One region of the Pseudoalteromonas sp. SaAl2 genome, then DNA from elsewhere that is predicted to be linked to it. Evidence: predicted binding sites of a transcription regulator. Region 1 holds the regulator's gene; each other region holds the start of a gene.
The links. Region 1 encodes sigma-54, which starts transcription at its own class of promoters, with help from an activator protein. Its sites were predicted from a motif close to GTTGGCACGNNNNTNGNNT; they were not measured.
Positions count from the first base shown of each region.

Region 2: ACU8V8_RS06905 (EF-hand domain-containing protein) is a predicted target of sigma-54. The motif match lies at 6,501-6,519, and genes of this name have one in related genera.
Region 3: ACU8V8_RS02190 (EF-hand domain-containing protein) is a predicted target of sigma-54. The motif match lies at 4,491-4,509, and genes of this name have one in related genera.
Region 4: ACU8V8_RS02745 (BON domain-containing protein) is a predicted target of sigma-54. The motif match lies at 3,707-3,725, and genes of this name have one in related genera.

Region 1 covers NZ_CM129605.1:3,026,495-3,034,599, reverse strand. The annotation lists gene ACU8V8_RS14345 (HPr family phosphocarrier protein) at 28-300, opposite strand; gene rapZ (RNase adapter RapZ) at 321-1,163, opposite strand; partial or broken gene ptsN (PTS IIA-like nitrogen regulatory protein PtsN) at 1,184-1,637, opposite strand; gene hpf (ribosome hibernation promoting factor) at 1,642-1,929, opposite strand; gene ACU8V8_RS14325 (RNA polymerase factor sigma-54) at 1,960-3,456, opposite strand; gene lptB (LPS export ABC transporter ATP-binding protein) at 3,525-4,250, opposite strand; gene lptA (lipopolysaccharide transport periplasmic protein LptA) at 4,247-4,774, opposite strand; gene lptC (LPS export ABC transporter periplasmic protein LptC) at 4,764-5,318, opposite strand; gene kdsC (3-deoxy-manno-octulosonate-8-phosphatase KdsC) at 5,315-5,866, opposite strand; gene ACU8V8_RS14300 (KpsF/GutQ family sugar-phosphate isomerase) at 5,868-6,839, opposite strand; gene ACU8V8_RS14295 (calcium/sodium antiporter) at 6,863-7,834, opposite strand; gene mlaF (phospholipid ABC transporter ATP-binding protein MlaF) at 8,090-8,105, shown strand, end outside.
Region 2 covers NZ_CM129605.1:1,390,577-1,398,681, forward strand. The annotation lists gene pta (phosphate acetyltransferase) at 1-1,446, opposite strand, end outside; gene ACU8V8_RS06875 (acetate kinase) at 1,448-2,662, opposite strand; gene yfbV (terminus macrodomain insulation protein YfbV) at 2,962-3,408, shown strand; gene rlmA (23S rRNA (guanine(745)-N(1))-methyltransferase) at 3,405-4,205, opposite strand; gene ACU8V8_RS06890 (energy-coupling factor ABC transporter permease) at 4,202-4,876, opposite strand; gene xthA (exodeoxyribonuclease III) at 4,883-5,689, opposite strand; gene ACU8V8_RS06900 (exonuclease III) at 5,928-6,359, shown strand; gene ACU8V8_RS06905 (EF-hand domain-containing protein) at 6,565-7,086, shown strand; gene scpB (SMC-Scp complex subunit ScpB) at 7,235-7,825, shown strand; gene rluB (23S rRNA pseudouridine(2605) synthase RluB) at 7,822-8,105, shown strand, end outside.
Region 3 covers NZ_CM129605.1:455,914-464,018, forward strand. The annotation lists partial or broken gene ACU8V8_RS02165 (amidohydrolase) at 1-1,550, opposite strand, end outside; gene ACU8V8_RS02170 (methyl-accepting chemotaxis protein) at 1,698-3,329, shown strand; gene ACU8V8_RS02175 (EF-hand domain-containing protein) at 3,390-3,626, opposite strand; gene ACU8V8_RS02180 (EF-hand domain-containing protein) at 3,631-3,867, opposite strand; gene ACU8V8_RS02185 (hypothetical protein) at 3,989-4,216, opposite strand; gene ACU8V8_RS02190 (EF-hand domain-containing protein) at 4,227-4,454, opposite strand; partial or broken gene ACU8V8_RS02195 (sensor histidine kinase) at 4,816-6,273, shown strand; gene ACU8V8_RS02200 (hypothetical protein) at 6,275-6,817, shown strand; gene ACU8V8_RS02205 (sigma 54-interacting transcriptional regulator) at 6,822-8,105, shown strand, end outside.
Region 4 covers NZ_CM129605.1:573,967-582,071, reverse strand. The annotation lists gene srmB (ATP-dependent RNA helicase SrmB) at 1-1,211, shown strand, start outside; gene ACU8V8_RS02750 (S8 family serine peptidase) at 1,266-3,344, opposite strand; gene ACU8V8_RS02745 (BON domain-containing protein) at 3,766-4,095, shown strand; gene ACU8V8_RS02740 (FAD-dependent monooxygenase) at 4,167-5,333, opposite strand; gene ubiH (2-octaprenyl-6-methoxyphenyl hydroxylase) at 5,330-6,514, opposite strand; partial or broken gene pepP (Xaa-Pro aminopeptidase) at 6,531-7,851, opposite strand; gene ACU8V8_RS02725 (UPF0149 family protein) at 7,869-8,105, opposite strand, start outside.

The DNA of each region.
Region 1 (8,105 bases):
GTTTAACGCAATTTTAAAAAAAGTGCGCTATTCATGCTCATGAAAGCGCTGTTCGATTAGCTCACCTATTGCCGCTAATGCCGGCTTGGCGTCTGGCCCTTCACAGACTACTTTAACTTCTTTACCTTGGCTGCTTTCAAGTAGCATTAAAGCTAAAACGCTGTCACCAGCAGCTTGTTTATCGTCTTGATATAAGGTAATAGTCGCGTCAAACTTCAGCGCGAGCTGAGCTAAAACGCTGGCAGCTCGTGCATGTAATCCTAATTTATTTTTGATTAAAAAAGTGTCTTCTAAATGCATATCAAAGCCTATAGCAGATATTATTCTTGTTCACGATGACGGATTTTTACATTGCTATGACTCATTGCAAAACTTTCACCTATAGTTTGCGCCAAGTAGACAGAGCGGTGTTGCCCGCCGGTACAACCAATAGCAATAGTTAGATAGCTGCGGTTATTACGCTCTAAGTGAGGCAGCCAAGTTTGTACAAAGGTCTGAATCTGCCAAGTAAACTTTTGTACTATGCTGTGGCTAGCTAAATAGTCTTTTACTGGTTGATCTAGGCCTGTAAGTGGCTTTAGCTCAGGCTCCCAGTGTGGGTTTGGTAAAAATCGGGCATCAAATACGTAATCAGCTTCTTTAGGGATACCGTGCTTAAAACCAAAAGATTCAAAAGTGATAATTAACTTTTTATCTTTTTTACCTAAAATCTTCTCACGAATTGATTCTGCTAATTGGTGAACGCTCAACTCTGTTGTATCAAGAATAAAATCAGCACGAGTGATCAATACATCAAGCAATACTTTTTCTTGTTTGATGGCTAAATCAAGGGGCAGAGAATCTAACGATAAAGGGTGCAAACGGCGAGTTTCAGAAAAGCGTTTGATCAGCGTTTGGTCGTCACTGTCTAAATAAAATAAAGTTGGGTTTGCAAAGCCAGGTAAATACTCAAGAATGTCATTAAACTCTTCTTGTTCTTTTGGCAGATTGCGCACATCAATACTAACTGCTGTTTTATCATAGTTATCAGAAACGCTTCGTACGAGTGAAGGCAGCAAGTTCACAGGAATATTATCAACACAATAATAACCTAGATCTTCTAATACGCGAAGGGCAACAGATTTACCAGAACCTGAACGCCCACTGATGATAATTAACTCCATGTAATGACTCCTTCACTTTCCTAAGACAGCTCGACAATAACTTGGTATAAGTCGTGGTCAGATTTAGCGCTACGTAATTGTTTACAAAAAATCTTTATCGTTAAGTTTATCAGCAATTGTGGCCAAGGTCTTTAAATGAAGTTGGCTGTCACCATCAGGTACGATGAGTGCCACAAATATATCTACAGGACGGTTATCAATCGCATCAAAGTTAATGGGCGTTTCGCTCACTAGTATCAGTGCTAATGGAGTATCAACACCCGTTATTCTACCGTGAGGAATAGCAATTCCACGGCCAATACCTGTGCTACCTAATTTTTCTCGATTAAGTAACGAGTTAAGAATTTCTTGTTCTGAAAGGTGAGGGAGTTGTTCATGAGCCAACTGGCTAATAAATTCTAAAATTCGTTTTTTGCTATTAAAAAGGACCGCAGCTTTACTGCAGTCCTTACAAGTAAGTGAACTTAGTTTCATAATATTAGTGTCGAGCGTGCTTCTCTTTGTGTTTGATAACTTGACGGTCTAGTTTATCTATTAGGGCGTCAATCGCAGCGTACATGTCTTGATGTTCGGTTGAAGCAAATAAATCAGCACCACTGAGGTGTATTGTGGCTTCTGCTTTTTGGCTTAGCTTTTCTACGTCTAAAATGACGTGCACGTTGTTTATATGATCAAAGTGCCTTTCAAGCTTTGCAAACTTATTGTGTACATAGTCTCTAAGTGAATCGGTAATTTCTACGTGACGACCAGTTAAATTCAGTTGCATAAGCATTTTCCTTCTTTGTTTTTTTACGCCTTAAATCAAACTCTTTCTTTGATTCGACGGTGGAATAGCCAGTGACTCGCGATATTTTGCAATTGTACGTCTAGCTACTTTGATACCTTGCTCTGCCAATATATCTGCAATTTTGCTATCACTCAATGGTTTCGCTGAGTTTTCTGCGCTAATTAATTTTCTAATTAATGCGCGGATCGCTGTAGATGAACATTCACCACCGTTTTCAGTGCTCACATGGCTTGAGAAAAAATACTTTAACTCAAAAATCCCTCTTGGGGTGTGCATGTACTTTTGCGTGGTAACACGTGAGATGGTTGATTCATGCATCTCTACCATTTCAGCAACATCGTTTAATACCATAGGGCGCATTGCTTCAGGGCCATGCTCAAAGAACCCTTGTTGCTGTTGAACGATACAGTTGGTTACTTTAAGTAATGTGTCATTACGGCTTTCTAAACTTTTTATAAACCACTTTGCTTCTTGCAAGTGGGAGCGAATAAATTGGCTGTCGCTACTCGATTTAACCGAGCGAGACATAGCTGCATATTGGCTGTTTACTCTAATTTTAGGCATGCTATCGGGGTTTAACTCAACAACCCAACGGCCTTTAATTTTCTTTACTGAGACATCTGGAATAACGTATTCAGACTCTTCACGTACGATGCTATCCGCAGGCTTTGGGTTTAGACTGTGGATGAGTGTCATCACTTCTTTAAGTTCATCTTCCTTAAGCTTAGTCTTTTTCATCAAAGTGCGATAGTCACGACTGGCCAATAAATCGATGTGTTCAGTTAAAATCATTTTTGTCTCGCTAATCCAAGGAGTTGCGGGGTCAAATTGATTTAGTTGAATACATAAACATTCTTGCAAGCTGCGTGCACCAATACCAATTGGGTCAAACAGTTGAATACGTTTTAAAACGGCTTGCACTTCATCAAGCTCAATTTCTTCTTCGTTATTATCTTTATTTAGGCTCTCTGCAATGTCTTCACAACTTAGAGTTAAAATACCTGACTCGTCGATAGCTTCGACAATGGCAATAGCGATCGCCTCGTCGGTCGGACTAAATGGGGTGAGCTGTAACTGCCACATAATATATTCATGCAAGGTTTCGGTTGAAGCACCTTGATAAATAGATTCATCTTCAGGCATCGGGCCTGATGAGCTGGCAGGAGCAGCACTCATGTACTCATCCCAGGTCACATCCATAGCCATGTCATCACTTACTGTGTCTTTATTAAGTGCTTCGCTGCTTTCTTGTTCGTATTCGCTGGGTGTTTCATCGGCTGAGGCACTTACTGTGACATCGTCAGTGTCTTGTTTTTGTTCATTTTTGCCAGCCGTTTCATCACCAAACTCTTGCTCTTCGACCTCAAGTAATGGATTGCTGTCGAGTGCTTCTTGAATTTCTTGCTGGAGATCCAATGTACTTAACTGCAATAAGCGAATTGCTTGTTGCAGTTGTGGTGTCATTGTAAGTTGCTGGCCCATGCGCAGCTGGAGTGATTGCCTCATTTATCTCTAACAATCCTTTTATTGTGTTGTCATAATTTAGTTTAGCAGATAGTTAGCTGAGTGTTGCTTTATAGCCTAAATTGCTCACCCAGATATACATCGCGAACTGTTTGGTTGGCAAGTACATGCTCAGGAGTTCCTGATGCAATTAACTCCCCATGAGAAACTATGTAGGCTTTTTCACAAACATCAAGGGTTTCTCTTACATTATGGTCGGTTATTAGTACACCGATGCCACGGTTTTTAAGGTGCTCGATAATCTTCTTTATATCTAACACTGAAATGGGATCAACACCAGCAAAAGGCTCATCTAATAGGATAAATTTAGGATTTGCGGCTAAAGCACGCGCAATTTCAACACGGCGGCGTTCACCACCTGACAATGCCATGCCTTGACTATCACGAATGTGTTGAATGCTAAATTCATCAAGTAGGCTATCTAAGGCTTCTTCACGGGCTGTTTTATTTAGCTCTTTACGGGTTTCTAAAATCGCCATCAGGTTTTGGTAAACGGTCAATTTACGAAAAATAGATGACTCTTGTGGTAAGTAGCCAATACCCAAGCGAGCACGGCTGTGCATGGGTAATAATGTAATATCGTTATCATCAATACTAATTTTACCTTTATCGCTGGGCACTAAGCCAACAATCATATAAAAAGTGGTGGTTTTGCCTGCGCCATTAGGACCTAGCAGACCAACAATACTCCCAGCGCTAACTTCTAAGCCAACACTTTTTACAACTTGGCGGCCCTTGTAGCTTTTTGCTAAAAACTCGGCTTTTAATGTACTCATGGCTGGCCTTTTGATTTTTTGCTATCGACAGGTACTAAAATTGTATGCACGCGGTCATTTGAGTCTTCGCCTCTTTCAGCACTTATTAGCTGCTGTTCCATATCGTAGGTGATGCTTTTAGCGTTAATTTTTTGCCCTGCTTGGGTTACTTTCGCATTACCTATTAAAGTTAACAGGCGCTTTGCTACATCGTAACGAACTTCATCAGCACTGGCGCTCATTAGAGTGCCATCGGTTTGTTTTTCTTCAAAGTATGCAGGTTTGCCTGTGGCCACGAGTAACTGTTTATTATCGCCTAAGTCTTCACGTTTATGTACTTCGAGGCGATCTGCTTTAATTCGGCGGTTACCATGGATAATTTCAACGTTTTTTTCAAAAATACCGACATTAGATTTAAGCTGAGCTTGTTGTTTATCAGCGCTGATTGATACCTGATCGGCCGGTGGTGTTGTATCTTGGGCAAGGCTCGAAAATGCAATGAGTAAGCTTGGAATGATAAATATGTTGGCTAGTTTATTGGTCATAATATATGGTTCGCGTATGGTTAATTAGTTCTATTACTTCGGCTTTTAAGTCGGCTTGTAATCCGCGCCCAGTAATTTTTAAATTAGGGCCGACCAACTCTACAGGTTGTTCTGAACTCATTGTTTGAAGTTCAATATCAACTTGGATGTTATCGGCATTAATGTGATCTATCATGGCATTATCTGTGAGATTTTTCGCCGTCACATTGCCTTCTAAAACCAGCTGGTTATTTTCATATAATGTGGCTTCAGCTGCATTAATTTGCCACATTTGTTCTTGATTATATAAGGTGAAAATAGGTTCTTCAAAGTACGTGAATCCTAACTGCTGATATAGTTCCATTTTAGCAGCGGTCACTTTGTGGCTTATTTTACCTTGCTCATCAAAGGCTGTTTGTTTTAATGCCACTGCTGTGTAGTCGGGCTTGGCAATAACATCTTCTTCAACGAGCTGTTGTGTGTTTGCTTGGTTAAAGTATGGATACCAAAGCCAAACCATACAGCCAATAAATAATACGCTTAATATTAAACGCGCACTATTCATGAGCTGGTGCCTTCGCTAGTCAGCGATTTGCCATTTTCTAGCATTAATAAATCAGTGAGTTCTCGCACTGCGCCAAATCCACCCGGTAGCATAGTGGTATAATGCGATACGCGTTTGATTAACGGGTGGGCGTCGTTCACCGCTACTGCAAAGCCAACTTGCTCCATGACTGGGAGATCTGGGCCGTCATCGCCAATATAGGCGATTTGCTCATCGGTTAAGCTCAGTTTATCTTTAAGTTCTTGATAGGCTTGCAGCTTATTTTCTTGACCTTGATATATATGTTGTACTGTTAGGCTAGTCATGCGCTGCTGAACTATCTGTGAATGACGACCTGTGATCACAGCAACTTCAAAACCACTGTTGATAAGTGCTTTGATGCCAAAACCATCTTTGGTATTAAATGCTTTTAATTCTTCGCCTTGATTACCTAAGTAAATTCGACCATCAGAAAATACCCCGTCAATATCGCAGATCAGTAATTTTATTCTTTTAGCGCGAGTTTGAGCATCTAAGCTCAATGGTTGGTATAAGTCAGCAAATTGCATTTTATAACACTCCTGCTTTGAGCAAGTCTTGCATATTTAATGCACCAATAGGGTGCTGGTTTTCGTCAATTACAATAAGACCGTTAATACGTTTACGTTCCATAATATTAAGCGCTTCGGCGGCAAGCATATCCGCAGTTGCCGTGGTGCACGAACGTGTCATGACTTCACTAATAAGCGTGCTATGTATATCGATACGTTGCTCTAAAATACGGCGTAAATCACCGTCAGTGAACAAACCATTGAGTTGGCCAAGGTTGTTTACAATTGCTGTCATGCCTAGGCCTTTGGCTGACATTTCTATTAAAGCGTCTTTAATGCATTGCGTGTCTTTAATAATAGGCGTTGAGGCACCATCATGCATTAAATCTTTTAAGCACAGTAACAAGCGTTTGCCTAAACTGCCGCCTGGGTGTGATAGTGCGAAATCGTCGGCTGTGAAACCTCGTGTTTCAAGTAGGGCGACGGCTATTGCATCTCCCATTGCAAGTGTTGCTGTGGTGCTGGCTGTTGGTGCAAGGCCAAGAGGGCAAGCTTCTTTAGATACTTTAATGCATACATGAGCATCAGCCCAATTTGCCATTGACGATGTTGGGTTGCTGGTCATTGCGATCATTTTAGCGCCAATGCGTTTAATCACTGGGATTATATTGAGCACTTCACTGGTTTCGCCAGAATTAGATATCAGCATGACTACATCATCACGGGTGATCATGCCTAAATCACCGTGGCTCGCTTCACCAGGGTGAACAAAAAAAGCTGGTGTGCCGGTGCTTGCTAATGTGGCAGCAATTTTATTGCCAATATGGCCCGATTTGCCCATGCCGACAACGATAATTCGGCCTTGGCATTGATACATCAACTGACAGGCCTGGTTAAAGTTTTCGTCTAGGTATTGAGCTATATCAACAAGGGCTTGACGTTCAATATCAAGTACTCGTTTTCCTTGTTCAATAAAATTTAACTGCGTCATTGTGTTGTCCAATTTATTCGGTATTAAGCTACTTGGCTAAAAATATAACCTTGATAAGCAACAAATGCGGCTAATAATAAGCCACCTTCAACTCTATTAATACGGCGTGCCCCACGAAAACTCAAGGACATAGCGATTAATGCGATGGTGGCACCTATCATAATTAGCGCGTCACGGTTTGCCGCTGAGGGGTCAATAATCGAAGGATTTATAATCCCCGCTAATGGTAAAACGGCTAGTAAGTTAAAAATATTAGAGCCAACAATATTACCCAATGCTAAGTCGTCTTCGTTTTTTAGCACCCCTGCAATACAAGCTGCAAGTTCAGGCAAGCTGGTACCGATAGCAATAATAGTCAAGCCGATGACTAAATCGCTTAAGCCAAAATACTTTGCAATATCAACAGCTGAACCAACTAAAAAGTGAGAGCTTAAAGGAAGTACGACCATGCCGACAACTAGCCAAAATAGTGCTGACTTGGTTGGAACATTATCTGGCACATCATCACAGGCTTCACTAACAAATGGGTCATCGGCTTGGTTCTTAGCGCGAATCGAAATTATGATAAGCCCAGCAATAAAAACAATAAATGCAATTAGTAGCGCAATGCCTTCGGCAAACGAGAAGTAGTTATCTGAAAACACATACCAAGCAGCAATCGAAATAAGTAACACTAGCGGCATTTCTCGCTTGAGTGTTGTTGAAGATACCGAAAGCGGGCGTAACAATGCGGTAATGCCTAATACCAACAAAATATTAGTGATATTTGAACCGACTGCATTGCCAACTGCAGTATCCGTTTTACCGGCAAGGGCGGCGGAGGCCGAAACCATCATTTCAGGCGCTGATGAGCCCATAGCAACAACGGTTAAACCGACTATTAAAGTGGGGACACCGAAATTTTTTGCCAGTGCTGCAGCACCATAAACAAAACGATCTGCGCTCCAAACAAGTCCAGCAAATCCAAGAATTAAAATGACAAAAGAAGTCACCATTACATTACGCCAATTATTCAATATCAGATTGCGGTAAATAGTAACAAAAGCCAACCTGAAAGTATAAATAAAAGAATCGGGTCTAATGTTTAATAAGTCGTTATTTTTACCTTAGAAAAATTTATTTAAGGTTAGGTTAAGTCAGCTTTAGTAAGGCTTAGGCTGTTATTACATAGAATATTACAAAATTTTACGATTTGTTTTTTCCATCTTTGCGTAAAAAGCCTTAAAATAGGGGAAGTAGTGAAAATAGAAATGGAGAGCGACTTGT
Region 2 (8,105 bases), 1.6 Mb from region 1:
AGTCAAACCTTTACCTTTTCGAATTTCAACCATAGGTGTAACATAATCATTGAGTACAGATTGAGGTTCAATGATGGTTACATTTTCATTGAGCTCAACACCTTGCTGGCTTGCAATGCGGTGAATTTCTTCTCGATTACCAAGTAGAATCGTTTTTGCGATCCCGCGTTGCCCACAAATAGCGGCCGCTTTGATCGTACGTGGTTCGTTGCCTTCAGGTAAAACAACGGTTTTATTGGCATTACGTGCTTTATCTGTCAGTAAATAACGAAATGCTGGAGGGGACATTTTACGGGTTTTACCTACACTTTTAGCTAGCGTGTCTAACCAATCTGAATCGATATGGCTTGCGTTATGATGCTTAACTTTATCAATTCGTTGTTCATCATCACAGGGAACTTCCATATTAAAGTTGTGTAATAACAAAGAGGTGCGCCAGGTATCTGCGTCTGTGCACAAGATAGGTAAGCCTGTTGCCATTGCTTGTTCACATAACGTCATTATGCGAGGCTCTGGTGTGAACCCGCCCGTTAGCAAAATAGCACCAATTTTAGTACCATTCATTGCAGATAAACACGCAGCGACTAAAACATCAGAACGATCTCCTGGTGTTACAAGTAATGCTCCAGGAGTAAAGTGGTTAAGAATGTTTGATACAGTTCGTGCACAAAATGTAACGCGGCGTAGACGTCTGTGTGCCATGTCGCCTTCATTTAATACCTGAGCTTTTAAATAAGCGCTTAAATCTTTTACACGTGGTGCCACTAATTCAAAGTCCCAGGGGATAGAGCCTAACAGCATAAAAGGGTGCTTTGTGAAAATAGGCAAAGATGCTAAGCGGTTAAGCTCATTTTCAAGTGCTTCAGGGTTATGGGAATCAACTAAGTCGGCACGGGCACGGCCTTCATCATCAAGTGGGGCATTTACTTTGTTAAATATACAACCAAGTACCCTTGCATGACCTACGCCACCATAATAACCAGCGGCTATTTCTAATCTATCTTCAATTTGATCGTTACTGTCATTACCTGGGGTAAGCACAAAAATAATCTCAGCACCTAAGGTTTGGGCTATTTCACGGTTTACTCGACCTGCGTACGGTTGGCGACGCGTTGGGACCATACCTTCGATAATTGCGACTTCATCATTACTGATTGTGCTTTCAAAGCGTTCGACAATTTCTTCAAGTAAATCATCACCTTTGCCATCGCCAATCATCTGCTCTGCATAATCTAATGCAAATGGGGTAGGCGGATTGATAGGTGAGCCTTGTGTCACAATTAAGGTTGATTTCTCAGGCCCGGTTTCACCAGAGCGAGGTTGTGCGATGGGTTTAAAAAAATTAACTTTTACTGCTTTTTGTTCAAGTGCACGTACTAAACCCACTGACACCGACGTTAGACCAACGCCGGTCGAGATAGGCACTAACATAATTCGACGGGCCATATTATTGCTCCTGTGCAATATTTGCTGCATCACGGGCGATTACCCACTCTTCATTTGTCGGCATTACAACAGCGATCGTATTAGCATGTGCTGAACTAATTATGCCTTCACTACCAAAACGGGCATTCAAATTTGCTTGTTCATCACAGTCGAGCCCTAAAAAGGCAAGTTGCTTGATTACTTTTTGACGAATTATATCTGAGTTTTCGCCAATGCCGCCGGTAAAAATAAGTGCGTCTAAGCGTTGTACTGGCACCATAAATGCGGCAATTTGTTTTGCAAGGCGATAACAAAACATATCAAGAGCAAGCATCGCCCTTTTGTTTCCAGCTACAGCTGCGTCTTCAATAGTTCTGCAGTCATTTGACAGCTCACTGATACCTAATAAACCACTTTCTTTATTTAACAAGTCATCTATTTGAGCAGCGCTATAGTTAAGCTGGGTTGTTAAAAAATTAAATAAACCTGGGTCTATATCACCACTGCGAGTGCCCATCATTAAGCCCTCAAGAGGGGTGAGTCCCATGCTTGTATCAACGCTTATGCCATTTTTAATGGCGCATACCGAGCATCCATTGCCTAAGTGTGCACTTATGAAGTTGCTATGTTCTAGTGGTTTTTCTAGTAACTTGGCTGTTTGACTTGCAACATAATAATGACTGGTACCATGAAAGCCATAGCGCCTCACTCCATAATCTGTGTAAAGCTTGTAAGGTAGGGCATATAAATAAGCAACTTGTTCCATTGTTTGATGAAATGCAGTATCAAATACGGCTATTTGTGGGAGTCCTTCAAATGAGGCTTGCGCAGCCGCGATACCTAATAAATTCGCATGGCCATGCAATGGAGCAAGTGCCGCAGCTTTTGTAATACCTTCAATAACAGACTCATCAATAAGAACTGATTTAGTAAAGTGTTCTCCACCGTGAACAACACGGTGACCAACAGCAATCAGGTTATCTGCTAAGTGATGATCTTTAATAAGATTAACAAGCGTATTAATGGCATGTTCGTGAGCTTGGCCCTTTGCCAGTTCGACAAGTGTTTTTTTACCTTGAAATTTATATTTAATAGATGGTGTATCAGAGCCTAAGCGTTCAGCAAGACCTGAAATAACTTCATTCGATGTTTGCGCATCTAAAATCGCAAATTTTAAACTTGAACTTCCACAATTAAGTACAAGCACATGGTGAGGGGAACTAGGTTGCAAAGGCATATAAAGTCTCATTATTGTGTATGTCTGTAAGTGCGCATTAAGTTAAGCTGATGTATATCTGTTGAGATAGTGCTATACAGGCTAAAGATAAATAGTATTTTGCCGATTAACAACTATGATTAAACTAAAGTCTAGTTGACTTAATGCCTAAATATTTTAACTCATTTATTGAATTAACGTTAGCCATAACCTTGATCAAACACAAGTAATGAGTAATTAGATTTTACAAAGGAATGTCGTTTTGGGTATGGTACACTTAAAGAGTCTAACCGTTAAACTAGCGACACCTAGGAGTCATGATGCAAAAAAGTGTGATGTCACAAGTCCAAACTGGTCGAGAGTACGCAAAAAAGTGGCCAATGCGAAAAGAGCTAGCACCGTTATTTGCCGAGTTTAAGGTCATTAAAGCCACCGAACATGCAATTACAGTTATGCCGATATTGGCAATGTTAACGTTATTTATGCAAATTAATTATCTAGGGAGTGATTTTTTACCGCAAGCGATTGCCGTAGCGCTGTTCTTTTTATCTTTACCGCTACAAGGGCTGTTGTGGTTAGGTAAGCGTGCAGAGACCACACTTGAACCCGCAATGGAACATTGGTTTAAAGAGCTTCATACTAAAATGGTGGCTAATGGTTACCAAGGTGCTTTGGGTAAAAACAAACCACGCTACGCAGATTTGGCCCATTTACTTAACGATATGTTTGACAAAATGGACCGTGCTTTTACTAAAGAGAACCTCTAATCGACTTTTTTAAAATGACTTACATAAAATGACAAGGTGACAGTGTGTTCACCTTGTTGCTCTAATTTTTGCCAATGTTCTGGTCTAAACTTCCATGCAAATGGTGTCATAGTAATCAGGTTTTTAACGTCTTCAAACCCAAGTTTTACCTGTTGTTCAATTAAGTCTTGTTGGGTTAATGCAAAACCTCTAGGCACATCAATAGGTGTATGTGCGTTTACTTCTCTATAAATTTTTTGTTTTAACTCTTTTAAGTGCCAAGGGCCTGGGCTTGCAACAATCAGCGAACCATTTTGGCCCAATAAACGAGCGAGTTCGTGTTCAAATAATGGCGCAAAAATACTCACAAGAACATCAGCTTGACTATCAGAAAATGGAGCTTGGCTTATTGAGGCAACACTAAATTGGCAGTTTTCATAGCGTTTGGCGGCATATTTAATGGCTGACTTAGATATATCAACACCATACACCTTGTCAGGGCACTCTTTAGCAATTGCGTGTGTGTAAAAGCCTTCTCCACAACCTAAATCGATCACACTTTTTGGAACCTGCTCTGCTACAAGTTTTGCGATTGCTTGTTGCAAAAACTGATAGTGACCGGTGCTTAAAAATGCTCGCCTTGCTTGCACCATATCAAGGTTATCCCCAGGCTGTTTTGAGTTTTTATTTTGCACTGGCAAAAGGTTCACATAGCCTTCTTTTGCATAATCGAAAGTATGATTATTCACACAACGCAGTGATTTTTCACTTAGCTGCAAAGCTGTTTGGCATAAAGGGCATTGATACGCGAGACTCATGAGTCTAGATAATCCTTGTCATAGAATGTTTTCACCCAGTGTGGGCGGTAAGTAATAAGTATTGAAATAGCCATGCCATTGAGCATCGCTTCAGGAAACCAAATGATGGCGCATAGGTATAAGTAATTTTCACTTAATTCATACCAATTATAATTTCCTGAAAAATAATAAAAGGCACTTACTGTCGCTATTTTAACGCAACTGACTAACGCTGCGCATAAAAAACTGCAGATAAATATATAAATAAAGAAATGGCGCGGTAATAGGTTGTAACAAATAATAAAAACAGCGTAAGTAAACAGTATAGGAATAAATGCTGTTAATAATAAATGTACGGGCAATTGTACCAAGCTAAGTTGGCCAAAAGCTACAAGCAGAGCACTTGCACACAGTGCACTTAAAATAGCAAAGCGCCAACCAAGCACTAAAGTGATAGCGGTGACACCTAATATGTGGAGTTCAAGGCCTGGTAGAATACCCGCTTTAATCTGCCATAAAACACAGAATACGATTGCGCAGGAAAATACGCCGGTTTGACGTGCCGGTGTTGTAATAAGGCTTTTATAGAGTACCTTATCAAAACTGCTCCAAGCAATAACCCCAACCACAAGCCATAAAACCAATAGCGTATTCATACTGATAAGAACTGTAAGATCAGGGTTATTAAACATTATAAATTAACTAAAAGTTGACCAAATTGGCGCATGATCAGACGGCTTTTCTATGCCCCTTAATTCGTAGTCAATACCCGCATCGGTACAGCGTGCTGCTAATGCTTGTGTTGCAAGAACCACATCGATACGCAAGCCTCGGTTGTCATCAAACCCTTTTGAGCGGTAATCAAACCAAGAGTATTGCTCACCTGTGTCAGGGTAAAGTTCACGGTAGGTATCCTTAAAGCCCCAATTCATTAATGTGGCTAGCCACTCACGTTCAACTGGTTGAAAAGAGCATTTGCCAGTTTTTAACCAACGTTTACGGTTTGGCTCGCCAATACCAATGTCTAAATCGGTCGGAGAAATATTTATATCACCCATAACAATGACATCTTCATCCGAAGTATGGTTAGTCTCAAGGTGAGTCATTAAGTCTTTATAAAATTGGCGTTTATAAGGAAACTTTGTTTCGTGATTAATGTTGTCACCTTGTGGAAAGTAGCCATTCATAATCGTTAGGTCTCGTCCATTTTCTTGTGTGAGTGTTACACTTATCATACGTTTTTGTGATTCATCAGTATCAGTAGCAAAACCTTTAAATACTGACTTAGGCTCACTCCTACAGAGCATAGCTACACCGTAATGAGCTTTTTGGCCATGAAAGTAAACGTGGTATCCCATTTTTTGTACATCTTCTAAAGGGAAAGCTTCATCATGTACTTTGATTTCTTGCAAACCTATAACATCAGGTTGATGTTTATCGATGATTGCTTGAAGTTGGTGAAGTCGAGCGCGAAGCCCATTGATGTTAAATGAAATAACTTTCATATTATTGGCCTAAAGTGCATATTTATTTGCGACAAATTCTACCATTAAAATGTCGATGGTACATGTGATTATTTGGAAATATAGGTGGACTAATGTTGAACAAATGATGATTAAATATTAAACATTGTTAAACTTAAATTAATTAAAAAATTAAATGAATTATTCGGTTGATCTGATTTTTATTGTATATATAATGCGCGAAATTCACCCGTTCACTCTATATTCATACAGGTAAGTCATGAAAAAACAGCTTTTAACTTTATTCGTTGCAACAGCTTCACTCTCTGACGTTGCTCAAGCAGCTCAGTACTTCAGTGCTGATAAAAAAATTGAATCTCAACTTTGCTCAATTAGTGCAAACGAAGGTTTTTCTGCCGCACGTAAAGTAGCTCACCAACATGGTATTTTTATTTCTCGTCACTCACAAAGCATTTTATGTAACGGTCAAGACATTCGTGATATTGCAAAAAAAGAGAGTGGCAAAAAGCGTAATGTAAAAGTTGTAGAAGTATTTGCCACCAATGATCAAACTGAAACTCAACTTTGTGTTACTGCTGTAAAGCAAGGTCTTACACCTGTGCGTGAAAAAATTGGCAACTTAAACTCATTACGCTGTAATGGTGAGCCAGTAACTGATTTCGTTAAACGTTATCAAAATGCAGCAATATAACGGTTAATTATTGTAAAGAAGCGCTTATCAGCGCTTTTTTTATGCCTGCAATTTTTACAAAAGTCGTGCAATGATTTTACAGTTTTATTCTATTAGTGAAATTGTTTTTAGTTAACTGATTGATAATAGTCTATTTATAGAATTGGCGTAGTCCTTGTATTATTTCGTTTGAATTTAATTTTTATTTATTACAAGGAAACGTCTTATGAAAAAGTTAACACTTGCATCAACTATTTTTGCCGCTCTTACTCTAAGCGCATGTTCAGCGAATTCTTCTCTTGCAAAAATCGATAGTGATTTTGATAGCTTAGACAATGATGATGATGGCTATATTTCTAAAGTCGAAGCTGATGATGACGATATTTGGGAGCATTTTTCAAACATCGATACCAATATGGACGAGCAAATTAGCCGCAAAGAATTTGCAAATTACACTCACCTAAATACAGGTAAAGTTGCAACAGACAGCGAAGTAACTGAGTCAGCATTTAAGGCAGAAATCGCAAAGTTTGATCCGATTGAAAGTGATTTTAAGTCATTAGATAACGATCGTAATGGTTATATCTCAGTCGTCGAAGCAAACGACGACGATATTTCAAATCACTTTGGTTACATGGATAGCAATAAAGATAAGCGTATCAGCAAAAACGAATTTGTCACTTATATCAAAACTCACGGTAGTGACGTTGCTGAAGATGAAGCTCTTGAAATGGTAAAAAATAGCTAATTTTATTTTTAGTGATATTAATGCCAGCTTTATGCTGGCATTTTTGCTTTTTTAGATAATAAATTTTCCAACCTAGCTAATGTTCTGTCATAATATAACGCTCATAATATCCAACCTTTAGCGCGTCTATTCTTAAATGGTTATTTAAATGGCAACAAAACGAATTAGTGATGAGCAACTGATTGAAATCATTGAAGCGGCAATTTTTGTTGCAGGTAAGCCGTTAAGTAAGCGGCACCTTAAAGAAACCGTTTTAAGTGAATTAAGTGTATCGATGTCGCGAGTTAATGATGCTATTGATCATATTCAAGTTCATTATCAAACGCGGGGTATTCGATTAGTTGAAGTCGGCAGTGGGTATCGGTTTCAAGCTTGTGCAAGTTTAGCTCCATGGCTGAGTAATTTATTTCAAGAGCGAGCGCCTAAATATTCTCGTGCATTATTAGAAACACTGTCACTAATTGCATATCGTCAGCCTATAACACGTGGTGAAATCGAGCAAGTCCGTGGGGTGGCTGTGGGTTCTGGAATTATGAAATCCCTACTTGAAAGAGAGTGGGTACAAGTGGTCGGGCATAAAGAGGTGCCAGGAAGGCCTGCTTTATATGCGACAACAAAACAATTTTTAGATTATTTTTCGTTAACGGGTCTTGATAATTTACCTGATTTGCCAAAGCAGCAACAAAGTAAAATAGACCAGTTATTGAGTGATCCTTCTGTGAGAGAACTATCCGAATGAGTATACAAGGTGAAAAGTTACAAAAAGTCCTAGCCCGTGCTGGCGTAGGTTCACGCCGTGAGATGGAAAAATACATTGATGCAAATCGTGTGAGTGTAAATGGTAAAGTTGCCAAGTTAGGTGATCGGGTCGAAGAGACCGACCAAATCCGTGTTGACGGCCACACCGTTAAAATTGAAGAAAAAGCGGAGCGTATTTGCCGCGTAATAATGTACAACAAACCTGAAGGTGAATTGTGTACACGCAAAGACCCAGAAGGGCGTCGTACCGTGTTTGATCG
Region 3 (8,105 bases), 1.2 Mb from region 1:
TTTATCGATTAAAATAAAGTCAGCCCACTTTCCTTGCTCTAAGCTTCCTAATTTAAATTCTTGATGCGCAGCGTATGCAGCACCTAATGTAAAAGCATTAAGTGCTTCTTCACGTGTTATTGTTTCGTCTGCACGCCAACCATTTTTAGGTAATTGATTATGATCCATTCTAGTTATAGCTGAATATAGCCCATTAAACGGGTTTGCTAACTCAACAGGGTAGTCTGAGCCAGCGGCGACTACAGAGCCCTGTTTCTAAAAAAGTTCGCCACGCATAGGCGCCAGCCAGTTGTGAGTCAGTTAGCCGTTGCTCTGCCATATGCATGTCAGAGGTGGCATGCACAGGTTGCATTGAAGGGATAATCTTTAGTGTTTTAAAGCGTGGAATATCAGTTGGGTCCACTATTTGTGCGTGCTCAATTCGGTTTCGTAATAAAATACCGCCGGTTTTTTTAAATACATTTTCGTAGGCATTTAACACAATTTGATTCGCCTTGTCGCCAATCGCATGGGTATTTGCGCTAAAACCACTTTCAAAGCTCAAGGTAAAAAGCTGCTCTAATTTTTTTTTGATCTTCTAGCATCAAACCTTGATGGTTTTTTCTATCGGCATAATCAGTAAGTAGCGCCGCACCCCGGCTACCAAGGGCGCCATCAGCGTATATTTTTACACTACGAATTGACATGTAATCATGCAAGTCTTTGTAGCGTCCAGCTTTAAGCATGGTTTCAAGCTCAGGGGAAGCCGCACTTAACATAGCCACAATACGTAGTGGTAAGGTGCCTTGCTCAGCTCGTTGTTTATAAATCTGCCATGTCTGCTTATCGATGCCCGCATCATGAGTAGAGGTAATACCTAAGCTTAAAAGGTGCTCCCCAGCCATGTCTAGGGCTTGATTGGTAGCTTGCACGGAGCTTTTTGGAATGACTATATTGATTAAACTTTCAGCTTTATCAATAAAAATACCACTTGGCGTTCCTGTGGCTGTTTTGATAATTTCGCCGCCTTCAGGTGTCAGTGTCTTAGCTGTTATGCCAGCAAGCTCCATGGCTTTACTATTAACCCATATTGCGTGCCCGTCAACGCGAGAAAGTATAACGGGTTTGTCTTTAACTATTTGATCTAAATCAGTAGCCGTCGGAAATTGCTTGTTAAGCCATAGTTCTTGATTCCAACCACGACCGATAATCCAGCCTTGCTTATTTTTGGCAAAGCTTGCTAATTTAGTTTGAACACTTTTAATTGAATCAATACCGCGTAAATCGAGTTGCGACAAGTTTTTCCCAAGACCAATAACATGGCCATGTGCATCTATCAGACCTGGCAGTAATGTTTTTTGCTGTGCATCAAACGTGCGGGCGCGAGGAAAGCTATTTTTTAGTTCATCGTTACCTGTTTTAACAACCTTGCCATCTTTTATTACAAGCGTACTAAATTGTTTTAATTTACCTTTGTAGGTCGGAGTATAGCCATTTGCGTTATAAATTACCGTCGTATCAGCCAAAGCAAACAGAGGAGTAAAAAGTACTATTGCAAGTAAGTGCTTCATTGTTAATTATCTTTTTAACGAGTGATTTATAAACACTATCAGAGAATGAACAACCAGCAAAATATTTAATAAATTATTATATAACATTCATATCTTTCAGCTATGCTTATGAATTAACGTTAAAATAATGAATAAGTCGGAACTAGCATGAAACTCAACGAACTGGCAATGCGTAGTAAATTTATTTTGTTATCTGCCATAATTTGCATTATTTTTATAGTTGCAATGATATTTATTAAGGTTGCTAATAACCAAATTGCGGATGGGTTTGATAGTTTTTATCAACATAACTTTAAAGTGACTAAGCTCAGCGCAGAGCTAAAGCAAGCCCAAGATGGGGTTATAGCTGGAGTACGTGGTTTACAAGTTATTTATTTACTAGGGCTACACGAGCAAGCCCCCGAAATGTTGATTAGCATAGACAACAATATTGCGAAAACCGCGCCTTTAATCGAGAAAGTAAGCCAGGCCTATACAGGTGACCATAGCTTACTGTTGAAATTAAAAAGTCATTCAAAACGCTATGAAGCCGCCGCTCTGAACTTTAAACAGGCAATGGAGTCATCGTCAGATAATAAGGCTGAATACTCAATTTATCGTGAATTTGTTGATTCGCATTTAGCTTTGACTGAATTTTTCGAACGCTTTGAACAAGCCAACACTGCACAAGTTCATCAGTCGCAGCAGGCGGCGCAAGATTCTATTAGTTTTGCCAATAATATATTTTACCTATCAATTGTAATTGCTATCGGGTTAGCTACTTTATTTAGTCATATTTTGTCGCAAAAAGTTGTGCAAGGTTTAACCGTCGTAAGTCAAAGCGCCCATGCTTTGCAACGCGGTGAGTTAGATCAGTACTCAGCGGTTGCCGGTGAAGATGAGGTGGCTGATTTGAGTCGAACACTTGATGCAACAATTGCTCATTTAAATACCACTTTGATCAGTATTTACCACAGCGTTGGAGAGGTAAATAATCACAGCAGTGAGTTACTCACCGCAAATACGCAAATTCAAAGCGCTACATCTGAAGTTTCTGACCATACAACTCAAGCGGTAACTGCGATAGAGGAGTTATCAGTAACGAGTAAAAGTATAGCGGTTAATACGGCTGAGTCTGCAACTGCTTCTGATGGCATGATGAAACTTGCTAGCAGTGGCTTAGAGGCATCAGAACAAACTAAAGAAGCGGTCAGTCATTTACTTGGCACCTTAAATGACACATCAGAAGTGGTTGATAAACTACAAAGTGAATCCAGCAAAATTGAAACCATTTTGGATGTAATACGTAATATTTCAGAGCAAACTAACTTGCTTGCTCTAAATGCGGCCATCGAAGCGGCTAGAGCTGGTGAGCAAGGGCGTGGATTTGCGGTAGTGGCCGATGAAGTACGAACTTTAGCGCAGCGCTCTCACAGCTCAGTTAATGAAATAGAAACCATGCTAGGGCAGTTACGTTCAGCCAGTCAAAATGCAGTTACTATGATGGCTGATAGTACACGTGTTGCGGCACAAGCCGAAGATAAAGTGGATGAAAGTAATAGTTTACTTAAAGAAATCATGGAAATGATTAACCAAGTAAATGATCAAACACAACAAATTGCTACTGCTGCAGAAGAGCAATCTGCGGTAGCTGCGGATATTAGCCAAAATATGCATACTATTCATACATTGACAGAGCAAACCGCAGAGATATCTCAGCAAACAGCAGAAACAAGTACTAAAACCGCACAGCAAAGTCAGTCTGTATTAGAGCAGGTGGAATACTTTAAATTAAGTTAAAGCTAGATTAACCCACTGAGTTTTTTGCTTTGTGGGTTATCTTTATTTTGAACAAATGTGTTATTGGTTTAGGTAAACAGTAAATTCAGCTAGTGAAAGTCGGTTGTCTTTATCTGAATCATAGTTTTTAAACCGTGACCACAGGGCTGGATCTTTGGCTGACTCAGAACGAGTTAATAAACCATCTCCATTTCTGTCCAATGCTTTAAATTGTTCGGCTATACGGTTACTTGTTGCAAAACTGCCACAACTGGTCGTGAGTAATGCTATTAAAAGAGTGTATTTAAAATTATTCATGCGGTTAATATAAGTTGTTAGTTAAAAATTGTTTAAACTCAAGTAAGGAAATTCGGTTATCGCGATCTTTATCCCAATTAGAGTAGCTGTTAAGTAGTTGCGGCTGAGGTTCTAGCTCTGCATGTGTTAAAAAGCCATCCTTATTTTTATCTAAGTGATCAAACCTTTGCTTCACGTCAAGTGCCAAAGCGTTGAAGCTGAACCCTACTAGCAAACTACAAAAAACCATCATGTTTTTCATAATTAATTCCTTTAATTGAGCTGTAAAGCAATAAGAGTAAAGCATTTGCCATAATTTAAGTCCCAACAATAAATCCATTTACACACTCCCTCCGGGATTATGGCAAATACTTTAATGCGGTTTAAATTTTAAACTGAGTAAACTCTTTTTCAGAAAGTACTTCATCTTGGTTTTCATCAAGATCACTAAACTTTTTAAATAAATCATCATTTTGTTTAGCTTCAAGTAATGAGATTACACCATCGGAATCAGTATCAAGTTGTGCGAATCTCACATTTAATTGAGACGCTAAGACTGAAGCACTGATGGCTAAAAGGAGCAACGAAAAAGCAGCAAGTATTTGTTTCATAAAACTTTCCTTATTGAAGAAATTGTTTAAATTCGGCGAATGAAATCTGACCATTTTGGTCTTTATCTATTTGCTCAAAGCTTTCATGTAACACAGCGTCTTCAGAGGCTTCACTTTCACTCAACGTACCATTGCCATCCTTATCTAGCTCTGCAAATGTGGCCTGTGCGTCTAATGCAAATACATTGCAGCAAATTAATGCACTTAAATATATTCCTAGTGATGTAATAACTTTCATTTGATTTCCTTATTAATAATGTCTCTGATTAAGATATAACAAGATCAGTGCCAAAATTTATAGCCCTTTAAAATCAGTGGTTTAGTTTGTTTAGAGGGAAGTAGGCAAGAAAAATCTACTTAGTTGTGTGTCTTTTTTGCAACAGCAGTGAAGGTAAGCGGAGCTTTTACTAAAAAAAACAATATATTAGCTTGTCTCAATTTAGCGGCATTGCTTATAGAGCGGTTCAGTATCGCTTTATTCAATATGTTTATAGTCAAGTTCAATGCAACTGACAGGTTGTCATGGCTTGGGTATATTGATTCAGCTAGTGTATAAGTAGGCTAGTTAATAATGATGAGATTAGAATTTAGGAGTAATTATGCCAGCCTCGTTTGGACAAAAATATAAAGCAATTTTAGCGTGGCGACCAAACTTGATAGGGCAGTTTTTATTCAGTACCTTGCTTTCACTTCTCCCTTTATCGCTAGTTGTTATCGTATTTTTGAATGCGCTTAATAAACAACTCGCTGTGACCCAACAAATAGTGAGTGATAACTACCAAATATCTAAATCTTTTAATGATCTTAAACAAGACCTTAATAGCCTCGAACGTGCTACTCGCCAAAATTGGGTGCTTAAAAGTGCATCATTAGATGAGTTAATAATTGATAAGTGGCAATCGTCGTTACAAAGTGTCGATGAGTTAATCTTTTTAAGCGTAGCAAAAAACGATAAGCAGCAATGGAAAAAATTGTATGATGTACTCACCACCGCTCACCAAAAAGCTGGTAACTGAAAACTTACAAGATGCCCAGCTATTTATACCTGTCAGTGAGCTTATCGCACAGCAGACATTATGGCTACGTGACCAAAATGAAAAAAAATAACCGATAATCAACAGCAACTAAAGGCATTACAAAACTCATTTATTAACTGGTTAGTGGCACTTATACCGCTAACCTTGTTAGTGAGTGGTGGCTTTTTATGGCGTATAAGTGGGCGCTTAAAAGGCCTGACATCAGTTATTGATAAACTAGGACAAGGACATTGGCAGCAAGAAATCTCGGTGCAAGGCTCTGCAGAGCTTGTTGAATTAGGAAATAAATTGCAATGGGTACAAGCGCAACTGCATATGCTTGAACAGCAAAAAGACACTTTTTTACGCCATGTAACCCATGAACTTAAAACACCACTCGCTTCCATGGTAGAAGGCACTGATTTACTAAGCGACGAGATTGTTGGGCCAATTAACAAGGAACAGCAAGCAGTACTCGAACTAATAACACAAAGCATGGTGCGTTTACGTACTATGATTGATAGCTTACTAAGTTACAACGCAATTCGCACCAGTAAAAACAGTATTAATGAGATCGAGTTTTCTCATCTAATTAATAAGGTTAATAGCCATTTTGAGCATCGTTTACTAGCACGCGAACAAACGCTGAGTTGGCAATCAAGTTTACCCGGCCAACCCATTGTGGTTGCTGCTGAATTAATAGAAATGATATTGATCCAATTAATTTCAAATGGCTTAAAGTTCTCTGATAATGGCGACTGCGTCAATGTTGAGTTATCTCAAACAGAAGGTAAATTAGTGATGGTGGTGTGCGACCAAGGTTGTGGTATTCAAGAGCAAGACAAAGTACAAATTTTTAATGCTTTCTACCAAGGAAAAAATGCCAAAGATACCACGGTCCAAGGGAGTGGTTTAGGCTTGACCATTGTCAAAGAATCAGTAGAGCAATTAATGGGCACCTTAAAAGTAGAGCATAACGAGCCAAGCGGGTGTCGTTTCATTATTCAAATACCAATAAATAAAACCAAAGGAGTTAGCTAACATGGGCGTGCACTTTAAGACCATTTTATTGGTTTGCATCACCAGTATTGGCCTGACAGGCTGTGAGTTAACAGATGAAACTGTACAGCAAGAAGTAACTGAAACTAAACCTGAGGCTACGACGCATACGCAACCAAGCGATGCATTGCCAAATCCGAAGCCAAGACCAAAAACGGATCCAATGTATCCACCTGCTGAAGTACTGATAGGTTGGCATGCAAAAGCGTGTGGAGGTTTTAAGGTTGCATCAGATAATAGGGACTTTGTAGGTGCAAAGGATATCCAGCAATTTTTTAACTTTAGCTGTAAAAATAACACCTTGGTTCCTGAGGAAGTGTTAACTAAGTTGTTAAAGCTTGATCAAGCATATTATTGGCCCGATGATATCAAGCAATACTGGTGGCTGCAGAAGCAGCAAATTAAACAGCAAATTAATGCAAAAAAACGACAACAGGCGTTAAGTGATAAAATGCAAGAAACTTTATCGTCATTAGCAACAATTGAACAGCAACTGCTGTTACGCGAAGAAACCAAGGAGCAGTAACATTATGTCGACTCAATTACCTCAAAATGCCCGTGTTCTATTAGTTGATGATGATGCAAGTTTACTTAAGCTGCTGTCTATTCGTATTGAATCTAAAGGTTACCAAGTCACAACCTGTGAAAGTGGTATGGCGGCGCTGCAATTACTAAAAAGCCACGTGTTTGATGCCGTAATTACCGATTTACGCATGGACGAAATGGATGGTATGGCTTTACATAGACAGCTGCAAAGCCGCTATCCTGCCTTACCCGTTATTATGATGACAGCCCATGGCTCAATTCCAGATGCGGTAGAGGCCACCAAACAAGGTATTTTTGCATTTATTACCAAGCCCGTTGATAAAGACGAGTTATTTGACAGCCTAGCTAAAGCGATTGAAATACATGGGTTAAATGGTGAGGAACAAGCTTCAAACAGTGCTATTGTAACTCGTAGCGGCGCGATGCTGCACTTACTTGAGCAAGTAAAACTATTAGGTCCAACGCAGGTTAATGTGCTTATTTCAGGTGCTAGCGGGACAGGTAAAGAGCTACTGGCTAATGCAATTCATCAACATAGCCATGTTAGTGACGGGCCATTTGTAGCCATAAATTGTGGTGCAGTGCCAGGGGAGTTACTTGAGTCAGAGTTGTTTGGCCATAAAAAAGGCGCGTTCACGGGGGCAGTAAAAGATCACCAAGGGCTTTTTCAGCAAGCACAAGGTGGCACCTTATTCTTAGATGAAATTGGTGATATGCCATTAAACTTACAAGTTAAGTTATTACGTGTATTACAAGAAAAAACCATCCGGCCAGTGGGCTTTCAAGAAGAAATACCGATTGATGTGCGAATTGTTTCTGCAACACATAAAAATTTACCTGATGCGATTACAAACCAGCAATTTCGTGAAGATTTATACTATCGTTTAAACGTTGTGAACCTTAAACTACCAGAGCTAAAAGAACGCCGTGAAGACATTAGCTTACTTGTTCAACACTTTAGTGCCATGATTGCAAAGCGTATGGGGCAAACACAAAAGCGGTTTGCTACTGACGCCATGCATGCATTAGTCCGCTACGATTGGCCGGGCAATATTCGCCAATTACAAAATGTGGTAGAGCAGGTTGTTGCATTGACCCCAAGCGAAGTAATATCGGTACAGTTAGTTCTAAGTGCGCTAAATAGTAATGAGAGTAATGTTGAGCCGCTATCTTTAAACGACGCTAAAAAAGAGTTTGAGCGTGACTACGTTATAAATACGTTAAAAATGGCGGGCGGAAATGTGGCAGAAGGAGCCAAGCTTGCAAAA
Region 4 (8,105 bases), 1.3 Mb from region 1:
TCGATAACAAGTTACTAAACGCCGTCGCTAAAATGGGTTATGAGACCCCAACTAGTATTCAGCAACAAGCTATTCCTGAAGCACTGCAAGGGCGGGATATTTTAGCATCAGCACCTACAGGCACAGGTAAAACCGCTGCATTTTTAATTCCAGCAATTCAATATTTACTGGATTTCCCGCGCCGCGAACCGGGTTTTGCGCGAGTGTTAATTATGACCCCGACCCGTGAACTTGCGTATCAAATTCATGAACAATGTGAGTTACTTGCCAAACAAACCCATTTAAAAATAGGTGTGGTTACAGGTGGTATTAATTACGGCACGCATAAAGAAATTTTTGAAAAAAATAACGATATCTTAATCGCTACCCCTGGGCGATTAATGGAATACTTAGAAACTGAAAACTTTCATGCTGAAAATGTTGAGATGCTTATTTTAGACGAAGCAGACCGTATGTTAGATATGGGCTTTCGTAAAGAAATGCTGCGCATTTGTGATGAAGCTAAAAACCGTCGTCAGTGTTTTCTATTTTCAGCAACACTTGAAGGCGACAGCGTAGAGCAATTCGCAGAGCGTATTTTAAATGATCCGGCACTGCTTGAAGCAGAGTCGTCACGTAAAGAAAAAGCCAAAATTCATCAGTGGGTTCATTTAGCTGATGACTACCATCACAAGCTTGAGCTATTAGTTAATACCTTAAATGGCCCAGATGTCAGCAAAGCAATTGTGTTTGTTAAGACCCGTGAACGTCTCGAAACCCTCATTGGCGAATTGACTAACAATGGCGTAAAAGCGGCCTGGTTACGTGGCGAAATGCCACAAGACAAACGCATGAAAGCAATGGAAAACTTCCACAGTGGCCGTACCAAAATTTTGGTTGCAACAGATGTGGCTGCCCGCGGCATTGATGTAGCTGACATTAGCCATGTTATTAACTTTGATATGCCACGTACCGCCGATGTATATGTACATCGTATTGGTCGTACTGGTCGAGCGGGTAAAAAAGGCATCGCGATTTCATTAGTTGAAGCGCACGATGTGGCTGTTTTAGCTAAGGTGGAACGTTACACTGAACAAAAACTTAAACGCCGCGTAATAAAAGGCATTGAGCCACAGCATAAAGAAGCCAAAATGCCAGTCAAAAAACTAAAAGATCCAGCAAAAATTAAAGCCCGTAAAAAGGCGAAGGCAAAAGTTAAAAAGAAAAAATAACCACAATTAAAAAAGCCGAGCACTTACAAGCTCGGCTTTTTACTTTTATGGCTGTTATTGGCATGCACCTAAATCTTTCCATACCGCCCATGCTGATGAATTATCTGCTGGATTAGCACCTTGCGTCCACCATTTAGCTTGGTAACGAATACCGTTATATGCGACCTCATTACCTGCGGTATAAGCTGTGGTTGCATTCCACATAGGCAACCCACTACAAGCTGGAGGTGTGCTATCATCCGTTACTGTAACCGTTTTAACCAAACTATGGCTAAGCCCCTGCGCATCACTCACCGTTAAGGTTACATCATATGAACCTGAAACTTGATAAGTATGGCTCGGTGTTTTTGTATTAGCAGTCACACCATCACCAAAGTTCCAATTAGAAGCAGTTACCACCACATCATCCGTTGATAAATTACTAAAGCTAACAGTCAACCCATTTACACTATAATCAAAATTAGCCTTAGGTGCTTGATTGTCGTCTCCAGAATTATGACAATCACCTTGATATGACCATACATTCGAGAAAATTGCCGGATTTGCTCCAGTAGACCACCATGTGGCTTTATATTTCGCTTGTTCAAATTCAACTTGATCTGCAATCCGGTATGCTGTTGTCGCATCCCAACTTGCAAGACCATCACAACCATCTTCTGATGATGTAATTGTCACAGTTTGACTTCGTCGGCTTGTTTGTCCAATGGTATCTGTTACTTCTAAAATAACGCTGTAGTTACCATCAACAGCATATGTGTGCGTTGGATTTTCAACGGTTGATGAATTACCATCGCCAAAGCTCCAGCTATAACTGCTGATCCCTTTATCATCCGTAGAGGTATTATTAAAAGTAACCTGTTTATCATTTACGGTTGCACTAAAGCTTGCAACAGGCGCATTATCAACATCACTGCCACCACCACATTCTGATTGTGCTAAATAATCGTAAGCTGCTTTTGCTTTAACAATACCAAAGCCATATGACGTATCTCGTCCTGGCGTACCTCTATCTTCTGCGCTCGCATTTAACGCATCTCGAATTTGCTGGTTACTACAATTAGGGAAATGACTCCATACTAGCGCAGCCACACCCGATACGTGCGGTGTCGCCATTGAAGTACCACTAATGCTTTTATAGCCACCATTGTTCCAAGTCGAATTTGTACCGACGCCTGGGGCTGCTAGTTCAACTTGAGCATTATATTGAGAGAACGATGCTTTATTACCCGATTGATCAACCGCCGCCACCGATACTACCGAATCATAAGATGCCGGGTAGCTTAACGCACTATTGGCATCATTACCCGCCGCTGCAATATGCAACATACCTTGCGCATAGCTATTAGCAAAAGCTTGACGTTCAGCATTTGATGATTGCGAACCACCTAAACTCATACTGGTAACGCTTGCACCAGCCGATTGACATTGGCCAATTGCAGCAACGAGATCTGAGCCATATGCCCAATTACCTTGGTCATTAAATACTTTTACAATATGTAGCCCTAATTGACCTGAAGAATTAACACCAACAACACCTAAGCCATTACCACCAAGTGCTGCAATTGTTCCAGCTACATGTGTTCCGTGCCCATTACCATCATTGTACCAATTCCCTGTATTATTAGCTCCGTAACCATCACTTCCTGTTATGCCTGTATTAGGCAAGTCTGGGTGGCTAAGGGTGTAGCCTGTATCCATAATACATACTTTTTGGTTACCAGTGAGATCATCAGAGAGCTGTTGAGCCTGAACCATAGTAATGCCATAAGGTGTACTTTCAGCCATTAAGTAACGTTTAGGATCCACTTCAATAGTCGCCACTTCAGAGTTTTGTAATAACCGTTGTTTTTGTTCTGCTGTTAGCATAACGGCCATAGCATTTACGTCAGGCAAAGGTTGAATAACATCAATATTCACCTGTGTGGCAATGTTATTCATTAAACTACGTTTCATATCATTAACCTGTGCTTGACTACGGGCGAACGTAGTATGCATCGCAGTTGTTTGCTCAGATAAATGCACTATAAAACGCTCCGCTTCAACCTGCTCGGCCATCGCAGAGCCTGCAGCTGATAATAAAATAGCACTTGTTAATGCGGTTATTTTGAATCTTGGGGTCTTTGACACGCTCATTTTATATTCCTTGGATGTAAAAAATTCACGCTGTAAATTAACATTTAATTCACAACCCTTTTATAGAAACACGCAAAGACAACGCTGTCAACTTCATTGATACAAAAATATTACTATCCTATTAAACTTAGTTATTAGGCTGGTACAGGTTTAAGACTCAGGAAATACGCTTGTGTATGTTATGGAACAAATTCGCGGTGTTACTCAATTAAAGTGTCAATAAATGTTTTAACTTTTAGCCGCCGAACTCATCGTTCTATTGGACAAAGAGTTTTTTACTTATTCGAATGTAAAAAATACCCAAGTCATATTTAATTTTCACATGATAAAATTAAATATCTAATATTTTCATAAGGTTAATTATTGGAATGGTATTTGTAATTAGGAATATATCTTTAATTAAGCAAGCTTGAGGGAAATCATGAACCGCTTCAAATTAACCGTATCACTTATATCGCTTTGTTGTGTGTTTTTACTTGCCTGTGCAACGCAAGTCAGTGCAGCGCCAAGCAGTATTATGGTAAGTAGCGCTTCAACTCAACCTACTTTACAGCAGCTTACAGTTAACAAGTTGCTTAACAACCCAAATTTAAACCTCTCACAGTTAAACTTAACTGTAATAGGTAACAAAATTGAATTAAATGGTATTGCAAGCAACGGCTTTGAGCGTGCTCTTGCGCAAAAATTTATCGAGAACACCCAAGGTATAGAAATTATAGAAAATAAAATGTTCGTTGAGCTAGAAGAGTAAATACAGATTTAAAGCATTACACTCCCCTTGTTGAGCGCCATTGGCGCTCTTTTTTATACACGCCACTGCTTTTATTTGCCCAAGGCTTGTTTTGCAAAAAGTTGCTTTATCGGCCCTAAGTTATCAACCATGCTCAAACCAACACCGCGTATCAACTTTTTAACTGGGTGAGTGCCAGCAAATAACTCTTTTAAACCTTGCATCATAGCAATATGCTTTTGCGCATCGAGCTTGCGGGTGCGTTCGTAATCACGCAAGGTGCGATCACAGGCAAACTCTTTGTGCTGCTCACTCAGTAATTTAATCAAATAGCTCGCATCTTTAAGACCTAGATTCATACCTAATCCCGCGAGGGGATGAATAGTATGTGCAGCGTCGCCAATGAGCACCACTTTACCTGCAACCCATTGCTGAGCGTAGCGCATTTTAAGTGGAAATGCAGCACGCTGACTTTGTATCTCGCATAAACCATATTGACCATCAAGGGCCGCCATAACCGCTTTATTAAAATCAGCATCATCAATCGCTAGTAACGACTGACAGTGCTCAGGACTCGTTGACCAAACTATAGAATGTGTGTGCTTATCTACCAATGGTAAAAACGCTAATGGCCCGGTAGGCAGAAACACTTGGCGAGCAGTATTATTATGTGGCTCGGCAGTTTTTACCGTCGCAACAATCGCATTATGATCGTAATCTTTAAACGTAATAGGTAAATTAAACTGCTTTCGAACAGAAGAATTTGCGCCATCAGCGGCAACCAAAAGTTTGGCAATCACAGGCTCACCAGACTCAAGGGTAATAAATACATCGTTTTCACTTTGGTGGATTTGTTGATAACGCGTTTCAAACATCAGGGTCGCTTGACTGTGCTTTTCAAGCTCATTTATTAATGCATAACGAATAATGTCGTTTTCAACAATATGGCCTAATTGGGGTAAATCTAGTTCATCACTGTTAAACGCTATTTTACCAAAACTATCTTGATCGCGTACATCCATGTGAGTATAAGCACATGCTCGTTGTGCCATAATTTCGGGCCACACATTAAGCGACTCAAATAATGCTTGGCTAGCAAGGCTCAAGGCACTCACTCGTAAACCGTAGTCATCACCAGGTAATGCCTGTTTGGCTGCAGCGTCAATAACCACTACGCTGATATTTGCTTTTACTAAACCAAGAGCAAGTGTGAGCCCCACACAACCGCCACCAACTACACATACTTGTGCTTGTTTCATAGTCGTTTACCTTGCTTTACTTGCCCCATCAATTGTTTTGCTAACGGAGCTTTTAATGAAGAACATAAGTCCATTGTGAACAAACCGCAACTGCGGCTAAATGCTAATATGCGAGATGAATTAGAAAAGAGCCTAACCAAGCTATCAGTTAGGGTCATTACGGTATTAATATCTTGACTACGCTGCTGCGCATATTGGCGCAAAAATGCATAACTCCCAATCTCATGCTCTCCTTTTATTAAGTCACATAGTACTTGTACATCACGCAAACCTAAATTAAAGCCCTGCCCTGCGATAGGGTGAATGGCATGCCCTGCGTTGCCTATTAATAGGGTGCGATGACTATGCAGCGAATCTGCACGGCCATAAACGAGTGGGTAACTGGCGCGTACACCTGCTTTAACAAATTGCCCGGCGCGATAACCAAACTCACTTTGTAGCGCCATAATAAATGCATCATCATCAAGCGCCATATGCTGCTTAATTTGCTCAGGCTCCATACACCATACTAATGAGTAACGGTTCTTGCTCATAGGTAGTAGTGCTATAGGTCCGTGCTCTGTGAAACGTTCAAATGCATGGTGATGATGACCACCCGCCACTTCAATGTTCGCAATAATCGCACCTTGTGAATAAGGCTCGGTTGTAAAGTTAATATTGACTAACTGTCGCGTTGGGGACTTTGCGCCATCAGCAATGATCACAAGTTTTGCGTTTAGCTCAGCCCCCGACTCAAGTGTTAGCTGTGCAGAATCTACTTGGTAATCCAAACTTGTAATGGTGTCAGGACAAAATACTTTAACCGCGGTATTCATTAATTGATTATGTAAAGACCGGCCAAATGGATTAACTTCAACAACATAACCTAACGCATTTTGGCCAAACTCATCACAATCAATATGTGTTTTGCCAAAATGGCCACGATCAGACACACTCACATGTTTTATCGCAGCGGTAAAATCCCCCTGTGGATCAAATATTTTGTTTGCTTGTAAAAACTGTACAGATTGCTGTGCAAGAGCAATACTGCGATCATCAAAACTAGGATGATAATCATCACTGGGTTGATTTGCTTCAACAACCGCGATAGATAAATCTGGTGCGCCACTGGCAAGACTTAACGCACAACTCGCCCCCGCTAAGCCGCCACCGATTATTACAACATCAAACGGTTCTGCCACGCTTTACTCCTAGGGTTTAGTTAGCCTTTAGGCTCATAAGCGCTTCAATTTCACTGATACTTTTAGGCACACTTTGAGTCAAGTTTTCATAACCTTGCTCTGTAACTAACAGGTTATCTTCAATACGAATACCAATACCTTTAAATTGCTCTGGTGCTTTAGCGTCAAGGCTAATGTAGAGCCCAGGTTCAATGGTAAGTACCATGCCAGGTTCAAATGAGCGTTCTTTTTCATCTTGCTTGTAGTCACCAACATCGTGCACATCTAAACCAAGCCAATGACCAAGGCCGTGCATATAAAATGCCTTGCACGCTTGGCTAGCCAAAAGCTCGTGTAATTCACCTTGCAGGATACCTAAATCAATTAAGCCTTGAGTAAGTACGGTCATTGCGCGTTTATTTGCTTTTTGAAAGGCAACCACCTGGTTTAACTTCAATGAATGCAGCTTCTTGGGCAGCTAATACGATATTATAGAGTTGAGCCTGAGGCTCACTGAATTGACCATTTACAGGAAAGGTACGCGTTATATCCGCAGCATAGCCTTGTAGCTCACAACCCGAATCAATAAGCACTAAATCACCATCGTTTAACGCATCACAATTATCGGTATAGTGTAAAATATTAGCATTATCGCCTCCACCAACAATGGTGCCATAAGCAGGATGACGCGCACCGTGCATTGCATAGTGATGATGAAGCTCAGCTTCAAGTTGATATTCAGTAGCACCTGGTTTAGCAAATTGCATCGCTCGAATATGCCCTTGGGCACTAATTTCACATGCTTTGCGCATAATATTCACCTCTGCAGGTGATTTAAATAAACGCATTTCATGGATCAAAGCGCTGATATCTTTAATCGTTGTGGGTGCTTTTAATGTACGGTTACTTCGCAGTGTGCCTAATAATGACCACACTTTATCATCAAACTTTGGATAACTACCTTGTGCATAAAATAAAATCTGCTGGCCGTTCACCAAATTCAATAATTGTTCAGTTAGCTCACTGAGCGCACAGGTTTGGTCGAATAAGTAATCTTTTTTCGCTTTTTCAAAACCAATTCGACGACCATGCCAAATCTCAGCAAGTTTATCCTTGTTCAAACAAAACAGTGTGCTTGGCTTCTCACTGTGGGTAGACAACACTAATACCGCGTCTGGTTCATTGAACCCTGTTAAGTAATAAAAGTCGCTATCTTGGCGAAAAGCATAATCTGTATCGCGACTGCGAGTGACTTCGCTAGCAGCTGGGATAATTGCGACACTATTTGGCCCCATAAGCGAAAGCAAGTGTTCTCGACGCGCTTTAAATTCGGCTTTATCAATACACACTGTTGGCATGTTCAACTCTATCTTTGTTATTTAATGAAGTGTTTTTTAGTTTCACTAACTTGCTCTTTGCCAAGCTCAGCGAAACATAACAATGCTGAAACTCGAACGTACTCAACCACTTCATGAAACGCTTGAGCGTCCTCTTCGGTTTCATCAAACATGGTGTCTAGACGCGTGATCTCACTAAAGTCACTAATCACTTCTTTCACGTCTGCTGACAATTTACCGTAATCTTTCTGCTTTAATCCAAAACCTAGCATAAA